3 regions of the Micromonospora sp. CA-240977 genome follow, and region 2 is predicted to be linked to each of the others. Evidence: predicted binding sites of a transcription regulator. Region 2 holds the regulator's gene; each other region holds the start of a gene.
What was found. The regulator HrcA, encoded in region 2, represses chaperone genes, less so after heat shock. The targets are predictions, from matches to a motif close to GGTTNGCACNCTCNNNNNGAGNGTGCNAACC.

Region 1 (6,268 bases), 970 kb from region 2:
GACCGGGTGTGGTCCCAACTCGGGGTGACCGGCGCCGGCATCGTGGTCGGCAGCTCGGACTCGGGCGTGGACGGCACCCATCCGGCGTTGCGAGCCGGGTTCCGCGGCGGGGACGACTCCTGGTACGACCCGTGGGACGGCACCCGGAGCCCGACCGACCAGGGCGGGCACGGCACCCACACGGTGGGCAGCGCGGTCGGGCGGGACGGCATCGGGGTGGCACCGGACGCCCAGTGGGTGGGCTGCGTCAACCTGGACCGCAACCTCGGCAACCCCGCGCACTACCTGGACTGCCTCCAGTTCATGCTGGCGCCCTTCCCGGCCGGCGGCGACCCGTTCACCGACGGTCGTCCGGAGCGCGCCCCGCAGGTGCTCACCAACTCGTGGGGCTGCCCGTCGATCGAGGGCTGCGACAAGGGTGTGCTGCGGCCGGCCACCGCCGCGCTGGACGCCGCCGGGATCTTCGTGGTCGCCGCCGCCGGCAACACCGGGCCGTGGTGCGCGTCGATCGACGACCCGCCGGCGCCGTACCCGGACGTGTTGACAGTGGGCGCGGTGGACGCGCAACGCCGGGTCGCTGAGTTCTCCTCGCGCGGGCCGGTGTCGGGTGGCACGGCTAAGCCGGACGTCCTGGCCCCGGGCGTGGGTGTGGTGTCGGCGATGCCGGGCGGCACGTACGCGGCGTTGGACGGCACCTCGATGGCGACACCGCAGGTGGCGGGGGTGGTCGCACTGATGTGGTCGGCGAACCCGGCGCTGGTCGGCGACGTGGACCGTACCCGGCAGATCCTGCGGGACACCGCGACGGCGGCGACACCCACCTACCGCTCGGACAACCCGGCTGACGCCTGCGGCGGCCCGTCCAACGTCACCGGTTCGGGCCAGGTCGACGCCTACGCGGCAGTCGAAGCCGCCCGGCGGTGAGGTACGCGCGGGAGCACCCGGTGATCTAGGGTCGGCGACCATGGACGCCGAGATCACCGTCACCGAACTGACCCCCGACCTGGCCCCCACCGTGGCGCGGCTCTGCGAGCAGGCCCTCGACCTGCCCGAGGACGCCGCCGAGGCGGCCCCCATCGTGGATGTTCTCTGGCCCCGGGCCGCCGCCGCCGACCGGCCGGTGGTGGGGCTTGGCGCGTACCGGGGGGCAGACCTGGTCGGGGTGCTGCTCTGCTCGGTGTCGTCGACCGAGCCGGGCATCGGGCACGTGGACCTGGTCGCGGTCCTGCCGGATCACCGCCGCCGGGGCGTCGGCCGGGCACTGCTGCGGCGGGCCGAGCGGGTGCTGGCCGAGCGCGGGGTGACCGAGGTGCTGCTGGCCGGGAACCCGCCGTACTACGCGTGGCCGGGCATCGACGTCCGCTACACCCCGGCGGTCTGCGCCGCTCTCGCGCTCGGCTACCGGCAGGATCGGACCGCCTGGAACATGACAGCGGACCTGTCCCACGACGGGTCGCCGGCACTGCGGTCCACCGAGGCGGCCGAGCGGCGGCTGGCCGACCAGGGGGTGACCGTACGCCGGGCGGAGCCGGCGGATCTGCCGGCGTTGACCGCGTTCGCCCGGTCCACCTTCGGTGGCACCTGGGACGGTGAGCTGGCCGGGTCGGTGGGTCGTGACGGCGCCGGTTGTCACCTGGCGGAGCGGGACGGCGAGGTGCTCGGCTTCGCCGCGTACGGGTCGTCCCGGCCGAGTTGGTTCGGGCCGATGGGCACCGCGCCGGCCGCCGAGGGGTCGGGCATCGGTGGTGTCCTGTTGCGGCGCTGCCTGCGGGACCAGCAGGTGGCGGGGCTGACCCGGGCGGAGATCGGCTGGGTGGGCCCGGTGCCGTTCTATTCCGGCAGCGCGGGCGCCCGGATCGAGCGGGTCTTCTTCCTGTACCGGCGGACCCTACCTGCGGCATAACCGGGCAAATAGGGCATTGATCCATTCGCCCGCGTCGGCCATCGACGCCCCCTACCGTCTTGGTAGAGGAGGCAGCCATGACCACGGATGACGACCAGACCGAGGACGGCCCGCCGATCACCTGGAAACCGGTCGGCGAACTCCCCGGCCAACTGCCGTTCGACCGGCTCGACTACGGCGACGCCGAGCAACTGGCCGAGATGACCACCGACGACGAGTCGGCGGTCGCCGAGGAGCCACGGGAGATGGTGGACGCGCCGATCCAACTGCTTCCGCCGTACAACCGGGCGCAGAAGCGGCGCAACCAGCGCCCACTGCCGACCTGACGACGAACGGGGCGGACCGCGTCAGCGGCCCGCCCCGTCCGGTGTCGGACTGGACTCAGAAGTCCATGTCCCCGCCACCCGGGCCAGCCGGGGCAGCCGGGGTCTTCTCCGGCTTGTCCGCGACAACGGCCTCGGTGGTGAGGAACAGCGCCGCGATGGACGCGGCGTTCTGCAGCGCCGAGCGCGTCACCTTGGCCGGGTCGATGATGCCCGCGGCCAGCAGGTCGACGTACTCGCCGTTGGCGGCGTTGAGGCCGTGACCCGCTTCGAGGTTACGGACCTTCTCCACCACGACGCCGCCCTCGAGGCCGGCGTTGACGGCGATCTGCCGCAGCGGGGCGTCCAGCGCCACCTTGACGATGTTCGCACCGGTCGCCTCGTCGCCGACCAGGTCGAGCTTGTCGAAGGCGGTCTTGCCGGCCTGCACCAGCGCGACGCCACCACCCGGGACGATGCCCTCCTCGACGGCGGCCTTCGCGTTGCGAACGGCGTCCTCGATGCGGTGCTTGCGCTCCTTGAGCTCGACCTCGGTGGCCGCGCCGACCTTGATGACCGCAACGCCGCCGGCCAGCTTGGCCAGCCGCTCCTGCAGCTTCTCCCGGTCGTAGTCGGAGTCGCTCTTGTCGATCTCGGCCCGGATCTGGTTGACCCGGCCCTGGATCTGCTCGGCGTCACCGGCACCGTCGACGATGGTGGTCTCGTCCTTGGTCACCACGACCTTGCGGGCGCGGCCCAGCATGTCGAGGCTGGCGGCGTCGAGCTTGAGGCCGACCTCCTCGCTGATGACCTGGCCACCGGCGAGGATGGCGATGTCGGTCAGCATGGCCTTGCGGCGGTCACCGAAGCCCGGCGCCTTGACGGCGACCGACTTGAAGGTGCCACGGACCTTGTTGACCACCAGGGTGGCGAGGGCCTCGCCCTCCAGGTCCTCGGCGATGATCAGCAGCGGCTTGCCCGACTGCATGACCTTCTCCAGGATCGGGAGCAGGTCCTTCACCGACGAGATCTTGCTGTTGGCGATCAGGATGTACGGGTCGTCGAAGACGGCCTCCATACGCTCCGGGTCGGTCATGAAGTAGGCCGAGATGTAGCCCTTGTCGAAGCGCATACCCTCGGTGAGCTCCAGCTCGAGCCCGAAGGTGTTGCTCTCCTCGACGGTGATGACGCCTTCCTTGCCGACCTTGTCCATCGCCTCGGCGATGATCTCGCCGACGGTGCTGTCGCCAGCGGAGATGGAGGCGGTGGAGGCGATCTGCTCCTTGGTCTCGACGTCCTTGGCGAGCTTGGACAGCTCCTCCGAGACGCTCGCGACCGCAGCCTCGATGCCCCGCTTCAGGGCCATCGGGTTGGCGCCAGCGGCCACGTTGCGCAGGCCCTCGCGAACCAGGGCCTGGGCCAGGACGGTCGCCGTCGTCGTGCCGTCACCGGCAACGTCGTCGGTCTTCTTGGCGACCTCCTTGACCAGCTCAGCGCCGATCTTCTCGTACGGGTCCTCGAGCTCGATCTCCTTGGCGATGCTCACACCATCGTTGGTGATGGTGGGGGCACCCCACTTCTTCTCGAGCACGACGTTGCGGCCCTTGGGGCCGAGGGTCACCTTTACGGCGTCGGCGAGCTGGTTCATGCCCCGCTCGAGGCCGCGGCGCGCCTCTTCGTCGAACGCGATCATCTTGGCCATACGGCGTTGTCCTCCTGGACACTCACGGGCCACCCGAGATGTGTGCCCCGGATGGGCCGCCTGGTGTACGCACCTTGGGACGTCGCCACCTGGCGACGACGACGTCCTTCGGCCGGGCCGGATAGCCCGCGACGACCGGCCATGTGCCGCCCCGGCGTCTCCACGCCGGTGCAACCTGGCCCCACCGTCCCGACCATTGGCACTCACGGTATGCGAGTGCCAATGACTTGTTTAGCACTCTCCCCTGCCGAGTGCAAGCACGATGGGGCCGCTCAGCCGAGTTCCGCGGCCAGTCCGGCAGTGTTCACCGGCGCCTCATGGGCACGCTGCTCGGCGTACGTCACCAGCAGACCGATCAACTGGGCCAGCTGGGCCGGCAGGGCCAGCGCGGCGGTGACCGCGATCACCGCCACCGCCCCGGCCGCCGTGCCCGGCGACGCGAGGGGATCCTGGCCGAAGACGCCGGTGCCCGCCCCCTCCAGGGCGGCGGAGATCACGCTGACGACGATGATCGCCAGGGCCACCAGGGCCACCCGACCGAGCAGTAGGCCGAGCCGGTCGTGGAACATCCGGAACGACCGGCCGATCGGGTTACGGCGTTCGAAGAGATAGACCGGGCCGGCCATGCTCAGCGCGAACGACAGGTAGATGCCCGGCAGCACGCAGCAGCAGAAGCCGATGCCGGCGATCACGCCGATCAGCAGGGTCCAGCCCCACAGCCCCAGGGCCCGCCGGAAGCCGTAGCGCAGCGCGGAGTCCAGGCTGCCCGGCTGACCGGACGCCTGCTGCGTGATCACCCAACTGCCGGCGGCCCACCCGACGGCCTGCACCAGCCCGACCAACAGACTGCCGCCGATCAGGACCACGAAGAGGCCCACCAGATCGACGGCGAAGTTGTCCGGCAGCGCGGGAGCGGAATCCGCCCCGGACTGGACGTCCCACTCGGCCGACGGGTCGATGCCCAGGGAGATCACCGAGAGCACTGCCGCCGGCAACGCCTGGGTGAGCAACATGATGGGCACCAACTGCCGCCAGCCCCGGCGCAGCGCGCCGGCACACCTGTTGAACCAGCCGGCCAGACCGGCGCCGGGCGGAGTGACAAGGGGATCGTTCGGGTCGAACCCGTAGCCCGGCGGGTACCAGCCGACCGGCGCCCCCGGATACCACGGTTGCGCGCCGTAGGGACCCGACCCGGGCGGGTAGCCGCCGGTGGGCGGCAACGCCCAACCCTGCGTCGGCGGATCCCAGCCGCCGTGTGCCGGATCCCAGCCCCCCTGCGCCGGATCCCAGCCGGGCGGCGGGCCGACCGGAGGTACGCGCGGCCTCACGTCGGATGGCGTGTCCCCGGCCGCGCCGGAACTGCCGTACGGCACTGTCGGATCGGACGGACCCGGCTCCCCCGGCCCAGAGGGTGGGGTGGGCGCGGGCGGCTGGTCAGTCATGAACGCTCCTCAGCATCGGCTGGAACGGCCACGATCTTCCCGGTTGTGCGCCCGCGTCGCAGCCCCGACGCGCGGGGCCGATCAAGGAGGAAAGGTCAGGCGATGACGCGTACGTGCTCGGCCTGCGGGCCCTTCTGACCCTGGGCGATCTCGAACTCCACCCGCTGGCCGTCGTCCAGCGCCTTGTAACCGTCCATCTCGATCGCGGAGAAGTGGACAAAAACGTCCTGACCGCCGTCGACGGCGATGAAGCCGTAGCCCTTTTCGGAGTTGAACCACTTCACGGTGCCCTGTGCCACGGTGCACTTCCCTCACTCTGCGCGGTGTTGCCTGACCTGGCGCACGGCACGGCCGGACGCCCACCGACCACCACCTCAGCGATCGATGGCGACCATTGAGAAAGGTGACCGAAATCGCACGCTACACGAGGAGTGAGCGCCGCGCACGGCCACAAATCGGGCGTATTCCGGGGCCGGTCCGACGGCGTCAGTCGGTCGGGTTTTCGATACGCCGGATCCATGTCGGCGATTGCGCGGTGCGACTCCCGGCCGCCGGGCCGCCCGGTCCGCACACGGCCGGGGACGGCAACCGGCCCTGTGGTAGGCATGCGGACATGACCACCGATACGGGCGCGACCGCCCTGCGGCCGGCGGAGATCCGCCGGGTCCGGCCGGAGGACGCCGCCCGGATGCGGGCACTGCGCCTGGAGATGCTCGCCGACGCGCCGTTGGCCTTCCTGGAGACCCTGGCGGACGCGGCGGCCCGGCCGCACACCGAGTTCGCCGCCCGGGTCGCGTACACCTCGGCCGGCCCCGGTAACGCGCAGTTCATCGCCGACCCGGGCGGCCGGCTCGTCGGACACGCCGGTGGCACTGTCTCCCCGAACGAACCCGGGCTCACCGTGATCTACGCCGTCTAC
Region 2 (6,268 bases):
CACCACCACGATCCGGGGGACCGGCGCGTCCACGTACCCCCGGGAGGTGATGGTGACCTCCAGGCTGCCGCGGCCGACGGCGGTGACCACGGCGGCGGCCGTGCCGCCCCGACCGTCGGCGAGCAGCAGCTCCTCACCGACCCGCAGCCGCTGCACGGTGGCGGCGTGGTGGCCCTCCGGGCCGTCCAGGGTCAACGCGTCACCGGTGGGCAGCGCCTCGACCAGGAACAGCGGCGCGGACACCTCAGGCGTGCCCGTTGAACGCGTCGCGCATCCGGGAGAAGAAGCCGCCCTGCTTGGATAACTCGGCGACCTCCTCACCGCGGGTCTTGGCGAAGTCGCGCAGCATCTTCTCCTGGTCCGGGTCGAGCTTGGTCGGGGTCCGCACGTCCAGGTGCACGTAGAGGTCGCCGCGGCCGGTGCCGCGCAGGTGCGGCACGCCCCGGGCGCGCAGTCGCAGCGTGCTGGCCGGCTGGGTGCCGGCCTTGACGTCGACCGTCTCCTCGCTGTCCAGGGTCTTGATGGTCAGGCGGGTGCCGAGCGCCGCCGCGGTCATCGGCACTGTGACGCGGCAGTGCAGGTCGTCGCCCTTGCGGGAGTAGACGTCGTGGGGCCGCTCGTGGATCTCCACGTAGAGGTCGCCGGCGGTGCCGCCACCCGGGCCCACCTCGCCCTGCTGGGCCAGCCGGATCCGCATGCCGTCCTCGACGCCGGCCGGGATCTTGACGGTCAGCGACCGGCGGGTGCGCACCCGGCCGTCGCCGGCGCAGGTGGGGCAGGGGTGCGGGATGGTGGTGCCGTAGCCCTGGCACACGGTGCACGGCCGGGCGGAGACCACCTGGCCGAGGAAGGTGCGCTGCACCGACTGCACCTCACCACGGCCGCCACACGCCTCACAGGTCGCCAGGTGGGTGCCGGCGGCCGTGCCGGCGCCGGAGCAGGTGGTGCAGAGCACTGCGGTGTCGACGGTGATCGGGGCCTCGACGCCGAACGCCGTCTCGTGCAGGTCCAGTTCGAGTCGCAGGATCGCGTCGGCGCCCGGACGGGTCCGTGGACGGGGGCCGCGCGCCCCACCGGCCGCGCCACCGAAGAACGCGTCCATGATGTCCTGGAAACCGACGAACGGGCCGGCGCCACCGGGGCCACCCGGGCCACCGGCGCCCCCGCCGCCCGGGGCGAGCGGGTCGCCACCGAGGTCGACGATCTGCCGCTTCCGGTCGTCCGAGAGGACCTCGTACGCGGCGTTGATGTCCTTGAACTTCTCCTGAGCCTCCGGGTCCGGATTGACGTCCGGGTGGAACTGGCGCGCCAGCTTGCGGTAGGCGCGCTTGATCTCGTCATCGGAGGCTTCCCGGCTCACACCGAGGATGCCGTAGTAGTCCCTGGCCACTGCGTTCCGTGTCCTCATGTTCGTCTCGCGTTGCGCCGATCCGGCGGCAAACAGCCGGCCGTCGGCCCTGACTGGTCAGTTCTGGGCCAGCAACTCGCCCACGTAGCGTGCCACGGCGCGCACCGTGGCGATGGTGCCGGGGTAGTCCATCCGGGTGGGTCCCAGCACTCCCAGGCCGCCGACGATCGTGGCGCCCGGGCCGTACCCGGTGCTGACCACCGAGGCGGCCCGCAGGTTGTCGAACTCGTTCTCGTCGCCGATCAGCACCCGCGTCGTGCTCGGCTCGGTCTCGCCGATGAGCTTGAGGAGCACGACCTCCTCTTCCAGCGCCTCCAGGATCGGACGCAGCGAACCCTGGAAGTCGAGCAGGCCGCCCCGGGTGAGGTTCGCGGTGCCGGCCAGCGCGATGCGTTCCTCGTGCCGCTCGACGAGCGTCTCCAGGAGCACCGTGGAGAGCGTGGTCATCGCCGGACGCAGCTCGACCGGCACCTCCTCGACAAGCGCCTGCACCAACGGCGGCGTCTCGGACAGCCGCGCGCCGGCGAGCTTCTCGTTGACCAGCCGGCGCAGGTCGATGACGTCGTCCGCCGGCACCGGACCGGGCAGCTCCACCAGCCGCTGCTCGACCCGCCCGGTGTCAGCGATCATGACGAGCATCAGCCGGGTGGTGGAGATCGGCACCAGCTCCAGGTGTCGAACCGAGGAGCGGGCCAGGCTCGGGTACTGCACGACGGCCACCTGCCGGGTGAGCTGGGCGAGCAGCCGTACCGTGCGGTGCACCACGTCGTCGAGGTCGACCGCGCCGACCAGGAAGCGCTCGATGGCCCGACGTTCGGCCGGGCTGAGCGGCTTGACCCGGGACAACCGGTCGACGAAGAGCCGGTAGCCGCGGTCGGTGGGCACCCGGCCGGCACTTGTGTGCGGCTGCCGGATGTAGCCCTCCTCCTCCAGCACGGCCATGTCGTTGCGGACCGTGGCCGGGGAGACCCCGAGCTGGTGCCGCTCGACAAGCGCCTTGCTGCCGACCGGCTCCTGGGTGGAGACGTAGTCCTCGACGATCGCGCGGAGCACGGCGAGCTTCCGGTCGTCGAGACCCATCATCCGCACCTCCTGTCGCACGTCGGCCGCCGGTGCCGTGGGCCCGGCCGGGCCGTCCTGGCACTCGACTGTAACGAGTGCCAGTCTACGTCGGCGTACCCGCCGGCGCGATGATCAACGACCGCCCACTGGTGCCGCGTTGCCACGGACCCCTACCGTGACACCCATGACAGAACCTCCTCGCCCTCCCGGCGCGGGTGACCCCGGCAACTACCCGCCGGAGCCGACCTCTCCCAGCTCGTACCCGTCGGCCGAGCCACCCACCGCACCACTGTCCGGGGCGCCTGGCCCGGGCGGCTATCCCCCGGCCGGTGGCTATCCGCCGCCCACCGGTGCACAACCGCCGTCAGGCGGCTACCCCCCGGCGGGGGGCTACCCGCCGCCCGGCGGCTATCCCCCTGGCGGGTATCCGACCGGCGGCGCCTACGGCGGCCCCGGCGGCGGCTACGCCAACAACGAGGACAAGACCTGGGCGCTCGTCGCCCACTTCGGCGGATCCCTCGGCGCGCTGATCAGCTTCGGCCCGCTGGGCTTCGTCGCCCCGCTCATCGCCTACCTGGCCCGCGGCAACCAGTCGCCGACCGTCCGGACGCACGCCCTGGCCGCCCTGAACTTCCAGATCCTCTGGTCGATCATCGCGTTCGTGCTGCTCTTCGTGAGCTGGTGCCTGCTCTTCCTGCCCAGCATCGCGGTCGTGGTGATCCAGATCCTGTTCGGGATCATCGGGGGCATGAAGGCCAACGAGGGCACGCCCTACCGCTACCCGATGTCGGTCAACTTCATCAAGTGACAGCGGGTCGGCCGCTCCCCCGGCCGACCCGTGCGCCGCTTCCCGTTCAGGGCAGCAGGTCGCGCACCACCGCGTCGGCGAGGAGCCGCCCGCGCAGGGTGAGCACCGCCCGGCCGGCCGCGTACGCGTCGGTGTCCAGCAGGCCGTCGGCCAGCGCCCGCTGGGCACCGGCCCGGCCGGCGCCGTCCAGCACCGCGAGCGGCAGGCCGCTGGCCAGCCGCAGCCGCAGCATCACGTCCTCCATGTGCGCCTCGTCGGCCGTGAGCACCTCCCGGGCCAGGCCCGGTGACGTTCCCGCCGCCAACCGCTGGGCGTACATCGAGGGGTGCTTGACGTTCCACCAGCGCACCCCGCCGACGTGGCTGTGCGCCCCCGGCCCGAGCCCCCACCAGTCCGCGCCGGTCCAGTAGAGCAGGTTGTGCCGGCACCGGGCGTCGTCGGTGCGGGCCCAGTTGGAGACCTCGTACCAGGAGAGACCGGCCGCGTCGAGGGCGGCCTCCGCGGCCAGGTAGCGGTCCGCGGCCACGTCGTCACTGGGGTACGCCAGCTCGCCGCGCTTCATCCGGGCGGCGAGCCGGGTGCCGTCCTCGACGATCAGGGCGTACGCGCTGACGTGGTCCACCCCGGCGGCCACGACCTGCTCCAGCGAGGCGGCGAAGTCCTCGGGCCGCTCCCCCGGGGTCCCGTAGATCAGGTCCAGGTTGACGTGCGCGAAGCCGGCCTCGCGGGCCTCCAGGGCGGCGGCGGTGGCCCGGCCGGCGCTGTGTTTGCGGTCCAGGATCGCCAGCACCCCCGGGGAGGCGGACTGCATGCCCAGCGAGATCCGGGTGTAGCCGGCCTTGCGCAGCAGCGTCAACGATTCCGGGGTGACCGACTCCGGGTTGGCCTCGGTGGTCACCTCGGCGTCGGCGGCCAGCCCCCAGGTGCGGTCGATGCCGTCGAGGATGCGGGCCAGGTCGTCGGCGGGGAGCAGGGTGGGTGTGCCGCCGCCGACGAAGACGGTGTCGACCCGGGGCGGCGGGCTGTCGCCGAGCACCCGGGCGGCGAGCGCCAACTCGGCCAGGACGGTGTCGGCGTACCCCTCGCGGCTCGCCCCTCCGCCCAGCTCGGCCGCCGTGTAGGTGTTGAAGTCGCAGTAGCCGCAGCGGCTGGCGCAGAACGGCACGTGCACGTACACGCCGAAGCCGCGCGCGCCGACCGCCGCGGTGGCGGTGGCGGGCAGCGATCCGTCGACGGGGACGGTCTCACCATCTGGAAGGAGGCCGGGCATGGCCACTAGTGTGCCCGGCATGACCTCTCCCGACGTCCTCGTGCGGGTCGCCACGGCCCGTGGGGTGACCACCCTCACCCTGGACAGCCCGCACAACCGCAACGCGCTCTCCACCGGCCTCATGACCCAGTTGCTGGCCGGGCTGGGCGACGCGGTCGCGGACGAGGCGGTCCGGGCGATCGTGCTCGACCACACCGGCCCGGTCTTCTGCTCGGGCGCGGACCTGAAGGAGACGGCCGCGGCGTACGCCAGCGGCGCGGTGCCCGCCGGGATGCTGGGTGACGTGCTCGCGGCGCTCTGGGAGTGCCCGAAGCCGGTGCTGGCCCGGGTGGGCGGGCCGGCGCGGGCCGGTGGGCTGGGTCTGATCGCCGCCGCCGACCTGGCGGTCTGCGCCGACGAGGCGACGTTCGCGTTCACCGAGGTGCGGATCGGGGTGATCCCGGCGGTGATCTCGGCGACCGTGCTGCCCCGGCTGCACCCGCGCGCCGCCGCCGAGCTGTACCTGACCGGAGACACCTTCGACGGCCGGCGGGCCGCCGAGATCGGCCTGGTCACGGCCAGCGTGCCGGCGGACGGGCTGGACGACGCGGTGCGGCGCTACTGCGACTCGCTGGTGCGCGGCGCGCCGGGCGCGCTGGCCGGCGCGAAGGAGCTGCTGCGCCGGCCGGGCACCGCCGAGCTGCGTGCCGAGTTGGCCCGGCTGTCCGCCCTCTCGACCGGCTACTTCCTTTCCGACGAGGGACGCGAGGGGGTCATGGCCTTCCGGGACAAAAGATTAGCTCGATGGGTGGCCGCTCTGGACGGTGGTTCTGCTGATCATGCCGGGTAGGACCGGGGCGGCCGGGACGCCGCCGTCGTTTGGCGGCGTCCCGGCCGCCGTCCGGTCGGGTCACCAGGCGGTCGCGCCGCCGTCGACCGGGTAGTTCGCCCCGGTGATGTACGACGCCCGGTCGGAGGCGAGGAACACCACAAGTTCGGCGACCTCCTCGGGCTGGGCGAACCGCTTGAGCAGCGTCTTGCCGGTGATCGCGTCCCGAGCCGCCTGGTTGTCACCCAGGTCGCGCTCACTCGCGGGGCTGACGATCGGCCCCGGGCTGACCGCCACCGCGCGGATCCCGTGCGGCGCGCCTTCGAGCGCGAGCTGGCGCGTCAGGCCGATGACGCCGGCGTTGGCGGCGGTGTGACCCACCATCGGGGGGACGTGACCGGCGATCATGCCGGCCATGGAGGCGGCGTTGATGATGACGCCGCCGCCGCGCTGGACCAGGTGCGGCCAGGCGAACTTCGACACGAAGTACGGAATGTCGAGTTCACCGGTGATGGTGTACCGCCAGTCCTCGACGGAGAAGTCCGGCATCGGGCCGAAGCGGAGCGCGGCGGCGTTGTTGTAGACCACGTCGAGCCCGCCGTAGGCCGCGGCGGCGTCCTCGACGAACGTCCGCACCTGTTCCGGATCGGTGAGGTCGACCGGCGCGATGCCGGTCATCTCACCGCCGGCGCCGCGGACGAGTTCGACCGTCTCGTCGTTGCCGGCGACCTGGATGTCGGCCCCGACGATCTTCGCGCCCTCGCGCGCGAAGATCTGCGCGGCGACGCGTCCCAGACCGCCGCCGGTGCCGGTGATGAGCACGACCTTGCCGTCGAGCGTTCCCATGGAACTCCTCCTCGCTCCGTGACCCGGCTCGGTCGGCTTCGCGCACCACCGGGCAGGCCAGCGATT
Region 3 (6,268 bases), 660 kb from region 2:
GCCCAGGGCGGCGGTCGGCTCGTCCAGGATGACGAGCTTGCTGTTCCAGAGCACCGCCTTGGCGATGGCCACGGTCTGGCGCTGACCGCCGGAGAGGCTGGAGACGTGCTGGCGAAGCGAGGTGACGGTGCGGATGGAGAGCCCCGCCAGGGTCTCGGCGGCGAGCTGTTCCATTGTCGGCTCGTCCAGGACGATGCCGCTGTGCTTCTCCCGGCCGAGGAACATGTTCTGCACGATGTCCAGGTTGTCGCAGAGCGCGAGGTCCTGGTAGACGACCTCGATGCCGAGCGTGGCGGCGTCGCGGGGACTGCCGATGTGCACCTGTTCGCCGTTGAACAGGACCTCACCGGCGTCGGTGGGGTAGATGCCGCTGATGCACTTCACCAGGGTCGACTTGCCGGCGCCGTTGTCGCCGACAAGTGCGGTCACTTCGCCGGGGTGGACGCTCAGGGCGACGTCGCGGAGCACCTGGACGGGACCGAAGCTCTTGTCGATCCCGCGGAGTTCCAGCAGGGGAGTCGCGGACACGGGGTCTCCTTCTTAAGGGAGGGTCGGGGCCCGTCCGGCGGGCGCCGCCCGGCACGGGAGGTGCTCCCGTGCCGGGCGGCGGTGGTCGTTCCGGCGGGTACTGCGGCGTCGGTCAGCTGATGCCGGCTTCGGCGCAGAACTTGGCGTACGCGTCGGCGCAGATCTGCTCCTTGGTCACGTAGCCGTCGGCGACGACGTCCTTGACGTTGTCCTTGTAGATGGCCTTCGGGGTGAGCAGCACCGAGGGGACGTCGCGATTGCCCTCCGGGTCCTTCACCGTCTGGCCGGTGTCCTTCTTCTCGCCCTTGGCCACTGCGATGGCCAGGTCGGACGCGGCCTTGGCCTCTTCCCGGACGGCCTTGTAGACGGTCATGCACTGGTCACCGGCGAGGATGTTCTGCAGGCCCTCCACGCTGGCGTCCTGGCCGGTCACCGGCACCTTGCCGTTGAGCTTGTTCTTCTTCAGGATCGAGATGGCGGCGTTGCCGAGAGTGTCGTTGGCGGCCAGCACGCCGTCGATCTTGCCCTTGGTCGCGGTGAGCTGCTGCTCGAAGATGGTCGCGGCGGTGGGGCCGTCCCAGCCCGGCACGGCGTCGTCCGGGCCCTTGGTGTACTCCTTGGAGTCGAACTTCGGCTTGAGTACCGAGTCGTAGCCGGCCTTGAACAGGGTGGCGTTGTTGTCGGTGGGGGAGCCGTTCAGGTACGCCACGACGGGGTTCTTGGCGTTCTTCTCAGTCAGGCACTTCGACAGACCCTCGCCCTGGAGCTTGCCGACGACCTCGTTGTCGAAGCTGACGTAGTACTGGGCCGAGCCGCCCAGGGTGAGCCGGTCGTAGTCGATGGTGGCGACGCCCTGCGACTTGGCCTTGTCGAGCACGGCCTTGCCGGTGCCGGAGTCCAGGTTGACGATCATGAGGGCGGTGACGCCGCCAGTGATCATCTGGTCGGCGATGGTCTGGAATGCGGCCTTGTCGTTCTGGGCGTTCTGGATGTCGTACTGGACGCCGGCGGCCTTGAACGCCTCCTCCAGGAAGCGACGGTCCGCCGTCTCCCAGCGGGGGGAGGACTTGCTGTCCGGAAGGATCACGCCGATCTTGGGAGTCTTCTTGGAGTCGGCCGAGCCGTTGCCGGAGTCGTCGCTACAGGCGGTCAAGCCGCCGGTCGCGAGCAGGCCCACGGCGGCGATGGTGAGGATCCCCTTACGCATGTGCAGGGTCCTTTCGGAGGTGGGGGAGGTGTTGTTTTGTTGTGTCCGGCAACGTATTTCGCGTCACACCGGCTCCACAAGACCGCGCAGGTGCCAAGTTTGTTGGGGGCGATAACAATTCAGCAACGCGACTGTTACTCAGTGGGTATCCCACGGTGGAGTCGACGTAACGAGAGTCGTCAGCGGGTCTGCAACGGCGCGGTGCGGGCGTCGGTCAACGCCACCAGATCCGCCGCGGCCAGTTCGAGTTGCAGACCACGCCGACCAGCCGAAACGTAGATCGTCGGCAGGTCCAGCGCGGATTGGTCCAGCACTGTTGGCAACCGCCGACGCTGCCCCAGCGGGCTGATCCCACCGCGTACGTAGCCGGTGGCCCGCTCCGCGACCACCCGGTCGGCCAGCGCCGCCCGCTTGCCACCGACCGCCGCCGCCAGCGCCTTGAGGTCCAGTTCGCCGGTGACCGGAACGACCGCCACGGTGAGCGCGCCGTCGACCTCGGTCACCAGCGACTTGAACACCCGCTCCGGCGCCACGCCGAGCGCCACCGCCACCAACGCGCCGTAGTTCGGGGCGTCCGGCGACACGCGGTACGGATGGGTGCGATGCGCGATGCCGCGCTTGACCAACAGTGCCGTTGCCGGAGTGCCCTGTCCTGCCACCCCGCCGACGCTAGTCGACCGGCCGACCGATCAGCACCGTCGGTGCGCCGGCGACCCGGGTGAGCACCAGGCTCGCCGCCTCACCACCGGCCAGCCGCAGGTCCCGCCGAAGCTGCTCCGGCGTGAGCGCGGAACCCCGCTTCAGGATCTCCACCCGGCCCACCCGGCGGTCCCGCAGCAGCGCCCGCAGGCGCTTGAGCGAGAACGGCAACACGTCGGTGATCTCCAGGCAGCGTGCGTACGGGGTGCGGGTCGGCTGGTCGGCGTAGAGGTAGGCGATGCTCGGGTCGCCGAGGGTGGCGTCCAGCTCGCCGGCCAGTTCGGCGACGAGGTGTGCGCGGACCACCGCCGGGTCCGGGTCGTACAGGTAGCGCCGGGGTGGCCCGACCGACGCCTCGTCGGCACCCGAGCCGGTGAGCTGGTGGCGACGGGTCTCGACGCCCTGCTGCCGGTAGAGCGTCGCGCGGCGGGGCACCTCCGCCAGCTCACCACACCAGAGCGCGGCCTCCACCAGGTCGCCGTCCACGCCCACCCACTCCGCCTCCGCGCCCGCCGGAATGAGCGCGTGGTCCAGGCCCGGCGCCACCTTCACCACGGTGCGCGGCACCCGCTCGGCCAGCCCGGTGACGAAGTCCCACGGTGGCGAGTAGGCGCGCGGGTCGAAGATCCGTCGTCCGGTGCCGGTGGCGCGGCGGGCCGGGTCGCAGAAGACCCCGTCGACGCGGGAGACGTCGAACGCTGTGGCATCGCCGCACTCGACGGTGAACAGCTCGGCCAGCCCGGCCGCCTCGGCGTTGGCGGCGGCCATCGCGGCGGTCACCGGGTCGGCCTCCACCCCGTACACCCGGATGCCGGCGCGGGCGGCGGCCAGCGCGTCCGCGCCGAGGCCGCAGCCGAGGTCGGCCAGGGTGCGGACGCCGGCCGCGGACAGCCGGGCGGCCCGACGATCGGCGACCACCCGGCGGGTGGCCTGTTCCAGCCCGGCGCGGGTGAGGAACATCCCGGCGGCGGCCGGACCGAACTTGCCGACCGCCCGGTGCCGCAGCTCGGCCTGGGTGAGCGCCGCCGCGGCCAGCGTCGGCGGCACCCCGGCCGCCCGCAGCGCCGACGCCGCGGCCAGCGGATCACCGCCGGCCAGCCCGGCCGCCGCCGTGAGCGCGGCCGACCCCTCGGGGGTACGCAGCGCCGCCAGCTGATCGAGATCCACCCGGTCATTGTCCGGGTGGACCCGGAAATCCAGGCTGGCGGGGCGCGACTCGCTGGCACTCTCCTTGACGGAGTGCTAGCCACGGAATAACCTGCGATTAGCACTCTCACCCTGAGGGTGCCAGCTTCCGGGTCTCGCGACCCGGGTGCGCACGCCAGGCGGACCGGCACCCGCGACGACGGTCCCGCCCGGTGGCATGAGGCAGATTGACGCTGGTTGGCCCCGCCGGCCAGCAACGAAACCAGTACCCCAGGAGGGTATGCCCGTGACTACCGCGACCAAGGTTGCGATCAAGCCGCTCGAGGACCGCATCGTGGTCCAGGCGAACGAGGCTGAGACCACCACGGCGTCGGGCATCGTGATCCCCGACACCGCCAAGGAGAAGCCGCAGGAGGGCACTGTCCTCGCTGTGGGCCCGGGGCGCGTCGACGACAACGGCAACCGGGTTCCGGTTGACGTTCAGGTCGGCGACACCGTCCTTTACTCGAAGTACGGCGGCACCGAGGTCAAGTACGCCGGCGAGGAGTACCTGGTGCTCTCCGCCCGCGACGTCCTCGCGGTCATCGAGAAGTAAGCAACCGATCAGTGCCACTGCCCCGGTCCGGCTCGCCGGGCCGGGGCAATGGCGCTTCGAAGGGACATTCATGGCGAAGATCCTGAGCTTCTCGGACGACGCCCGGCACCTGCTGGAGCACGGTGTCAACGCCCTCGCGGACGCGGTCAAGGTCACCCTCGGCCCGCGCGGGCGCAACGTCGTCCTGGACAAGAAATTCGGTGCGCCGACGATCACCAACGATGGTGTGACCATCGCCAAGGAGATCGAGCTCACCAACCCGTACGAGAACCTTGGCGCGCAGCTGGTCAAGGAGGTGGCGACCAAGACCAACGACGTCGCCGGTGACGGCACCACCACCGCGACGGTGCTCGCCCAGGCGATGGTTCGCGAGGGCCTGCGCAACGTGACCGCCGGCACCAACCCGGCCGGCCTCAAGCGGGGCATCGACGCGGCGGCCACCAAGGTCTCCGAGGCGCTGCTCGGCCGTGCCGCGGAGGTCACCAGCAAGGAGTCGATCGCGAACGTGGCGACGATCTCCGCGCAGGACGCCACGATCGGCGATCTGATCGCCGAGGCGATGGAGCGGGTCGGCCGCGACGGTGTCATCACCGTCGAGGAAGGCTCCATGCTCACCACCGAGCTGGACGTGACCGAGGGTCTCCAGTTCGACAAGGGCTTCATCTCGCCGAACTTCGTCACCGACCTGGAGAGCCAGGAGTCCGTCCTTGAGGACGCGTACATCCTGGTCACCACCCAGAAGATCTCGGCGATCGAAGAGCTGCTGCCGCTGCTGGAGAAGGTCCTGCAGAACAGCAAGCCCCTGCTGATCATCGCCGAGGACGTGGACGGCCAGGCGCTCTCCACCCTGGTGGTCAACTCGCTGCGCAAGACCCTCAAGGTCTGCGCGGTCAAGGCCCCCGGCTTCGGTGACCGGCGCAAGGCGATGCTCCAGGACATCGCGATCTCCACGGGCGCCGAGCTGGTCGCCCCGGAGCTGGGCTACAAGATCGACCAGGTCGGCCTGGAGGTGCTCGGCACCGCTCGGCGCATCGTGGTCGACAAGGAGAACACCACGATCGTCGACGGTGGCGGCCAGAAGGCCGACGTCGCCGACCGGGTGGCCCAGATCCGCAAGGAGATCGAGGCCTCCGACTCCGACTGGGACCGGGAGAAGCTGGCCGAGCGGCTGGCGAAGCTCTCCGGTGGCATCGCCGTCATCAAGGCTGGCGCGGCGACCGAGGTCGAGATGAAGGAGCGCAAGCACCGCATCGAGGACGCCATCGCGGCGACCAAGGCTGCGGTCGAGGAGGGCACCGTGCCCGGCGGCGGCGCCGCCCTGGTGCAGATCCTCTCGGTGCTCGACGACGACCTGGGCTTCACCGGTGACGAGAAGGTCGGCGTCTCGGTCGTGCGCAAGGCGCTCGTCGAGCCGCTGCGCTGGATCGCCCAGAACGCCGGTCACGACGGTTACGTCGTCACGCAGAAGGTCGCCGACCTGAAGTGGGGCAACGGCCTCGACGCCGCCAAGGGCGAGTACGTCGACCTGGTCAAGGCCGGCATCATCGACCCGGTGAAGGTGACCCGCAACGCGGTCACCAACGCCGCCTCGATCGCCGGTCTGCTGCTCACCACGGAGAGCCTCGTGGTGGAGAAGCCGGAGCAGGCCGAGCCGGCCGCCGCCGGTGGCGGCCACGGTCACGGCCACCAGCACGGCCCGGGCTTCTGACCCGGTAGCGACACCCGTTGCGGGGCGCACCGTCGTACGACGGTGCGCCCCGCTTCGTCTGCTCAGGTCATTACCGAACGCTGACGTTGTTGGCTGCCGGGCAGGATGATCGCGCACACTGGGCCGATGAGCACCACGTCGCGGCGGTACGCCGCGCTGGCCGGAGTGACAGCCGCCGCCGTCGCGATCGGAATCGCCGAACCGGTGGCAGTGTTTACCGGCCCCCGGTCGGCTCCTCTGGTCGCTGTCGGCGGGGTGGTCGTCGACGCCGTCCCCGAGTCGCTGAAGCAGTTCGCCATCGACCTCTTCGGCACCGCCGACAAGATCGCACTGCTGATCGGCACCGGTCTGCTGCTCGGAGCGTTCGCCGCGCTGTTCGGCATGT

Region 1: the regulator HrcA is predicted to act here: its motif matches at 4,102-4,132, upstream of groL (chaperonin GroEL).
Region 3: the regulator HrcA is predicted to act here: its motif matches at 3,697-3,727, upstream of groES (co-chaperone GroES).

Annotation. Positions count from the first base shown of each region.
Region 1 is NZ_CP192055.1:7,017,925-7,024,192, forward strand. Features, by position in the region: gene ACQPWW_RS31950 (S8 family serine peptidase) at 1-924, shown strand, start outside; gene ACQPWW_RS31955 (GNAT family N-acetyltransferase) at 965-1,903, shown strand; gene ACQPWW_RS31960 (hypothetical protein) at 1,981-2,229, shown strand; gene groL (chaperonin GroEL) at 2,285-3,907, opposite strand; gene ACQPWW_RS31970 (hypothetical protein) at 4,180-5,349, opposite strand; gene ACQPWW_RS31975 (cold-shock protein) at 5,445-5,648, opposite strand; gene ACQPWW_RS31980 (N-acetyltransferase family protein) at 5,963-6,268, shown strand, end outside.
Region 2 is NZ_CP192055.1:6,044,693-6,050,960, forward strand. Features, by position in the region: gene ACQPWW_RS27315 (16S rRNA (uracil(1498)-N(3))-methyltransferase) at 1-243, opposite strand, end outside; gene dnaJ (molecular chaperone DnaJ) at 245-1,390, opposite strand; gene hrcA (heat-inducible transcriptional repressor HrcA) at 1,466-2,488, opposite strand; gene ACQPWW_RS27330 (DUF4870 domain-containing protein) at 2,655-3,278, shown strand; gene hemW (radical SAM family heme chaperone HemW) at 3,325-4,548, opposite strand; gene ACQPWW_RS27340 (enoyl-CoA hydratase-related protein) at 4,568-5,377, shown strand; gene ACQPWW_RS27345 (SDR family NAD(P)-dependent oxidoreductase) at 5,438-6,202, opposite strand.
Region 3 is NZ_CP192055.1:6,701,567-6,707,834, reverse strand. Features, by position in the region: gene ACQPWW_RS30425 (ATP-binding cassette domain-containing protein) at 1-528, opposite strand, end outside; gene ACQPWW_RS30420 (sugar ABC transporter substrate-binding protein) at 641-1,735, opposite strand; gene ybaK (Cys-tRNA(Pro) deacylase) at 1,915-2,394, opposite strand; gene ACQPWW_RS30410 (THUMP-like domain-containing protein) at 2,405-3,601, opposite strand; gene groES (co-chaperone GroES) at 3,861-4,175, shown strand; gene groL (chaperonin GroEL) at 4,246-5,883, shown strand; gene ACQPWW_RS30395 (molybdopterin-dependent oxidoreductase) at 6,010-6,268, shown strand, end outside.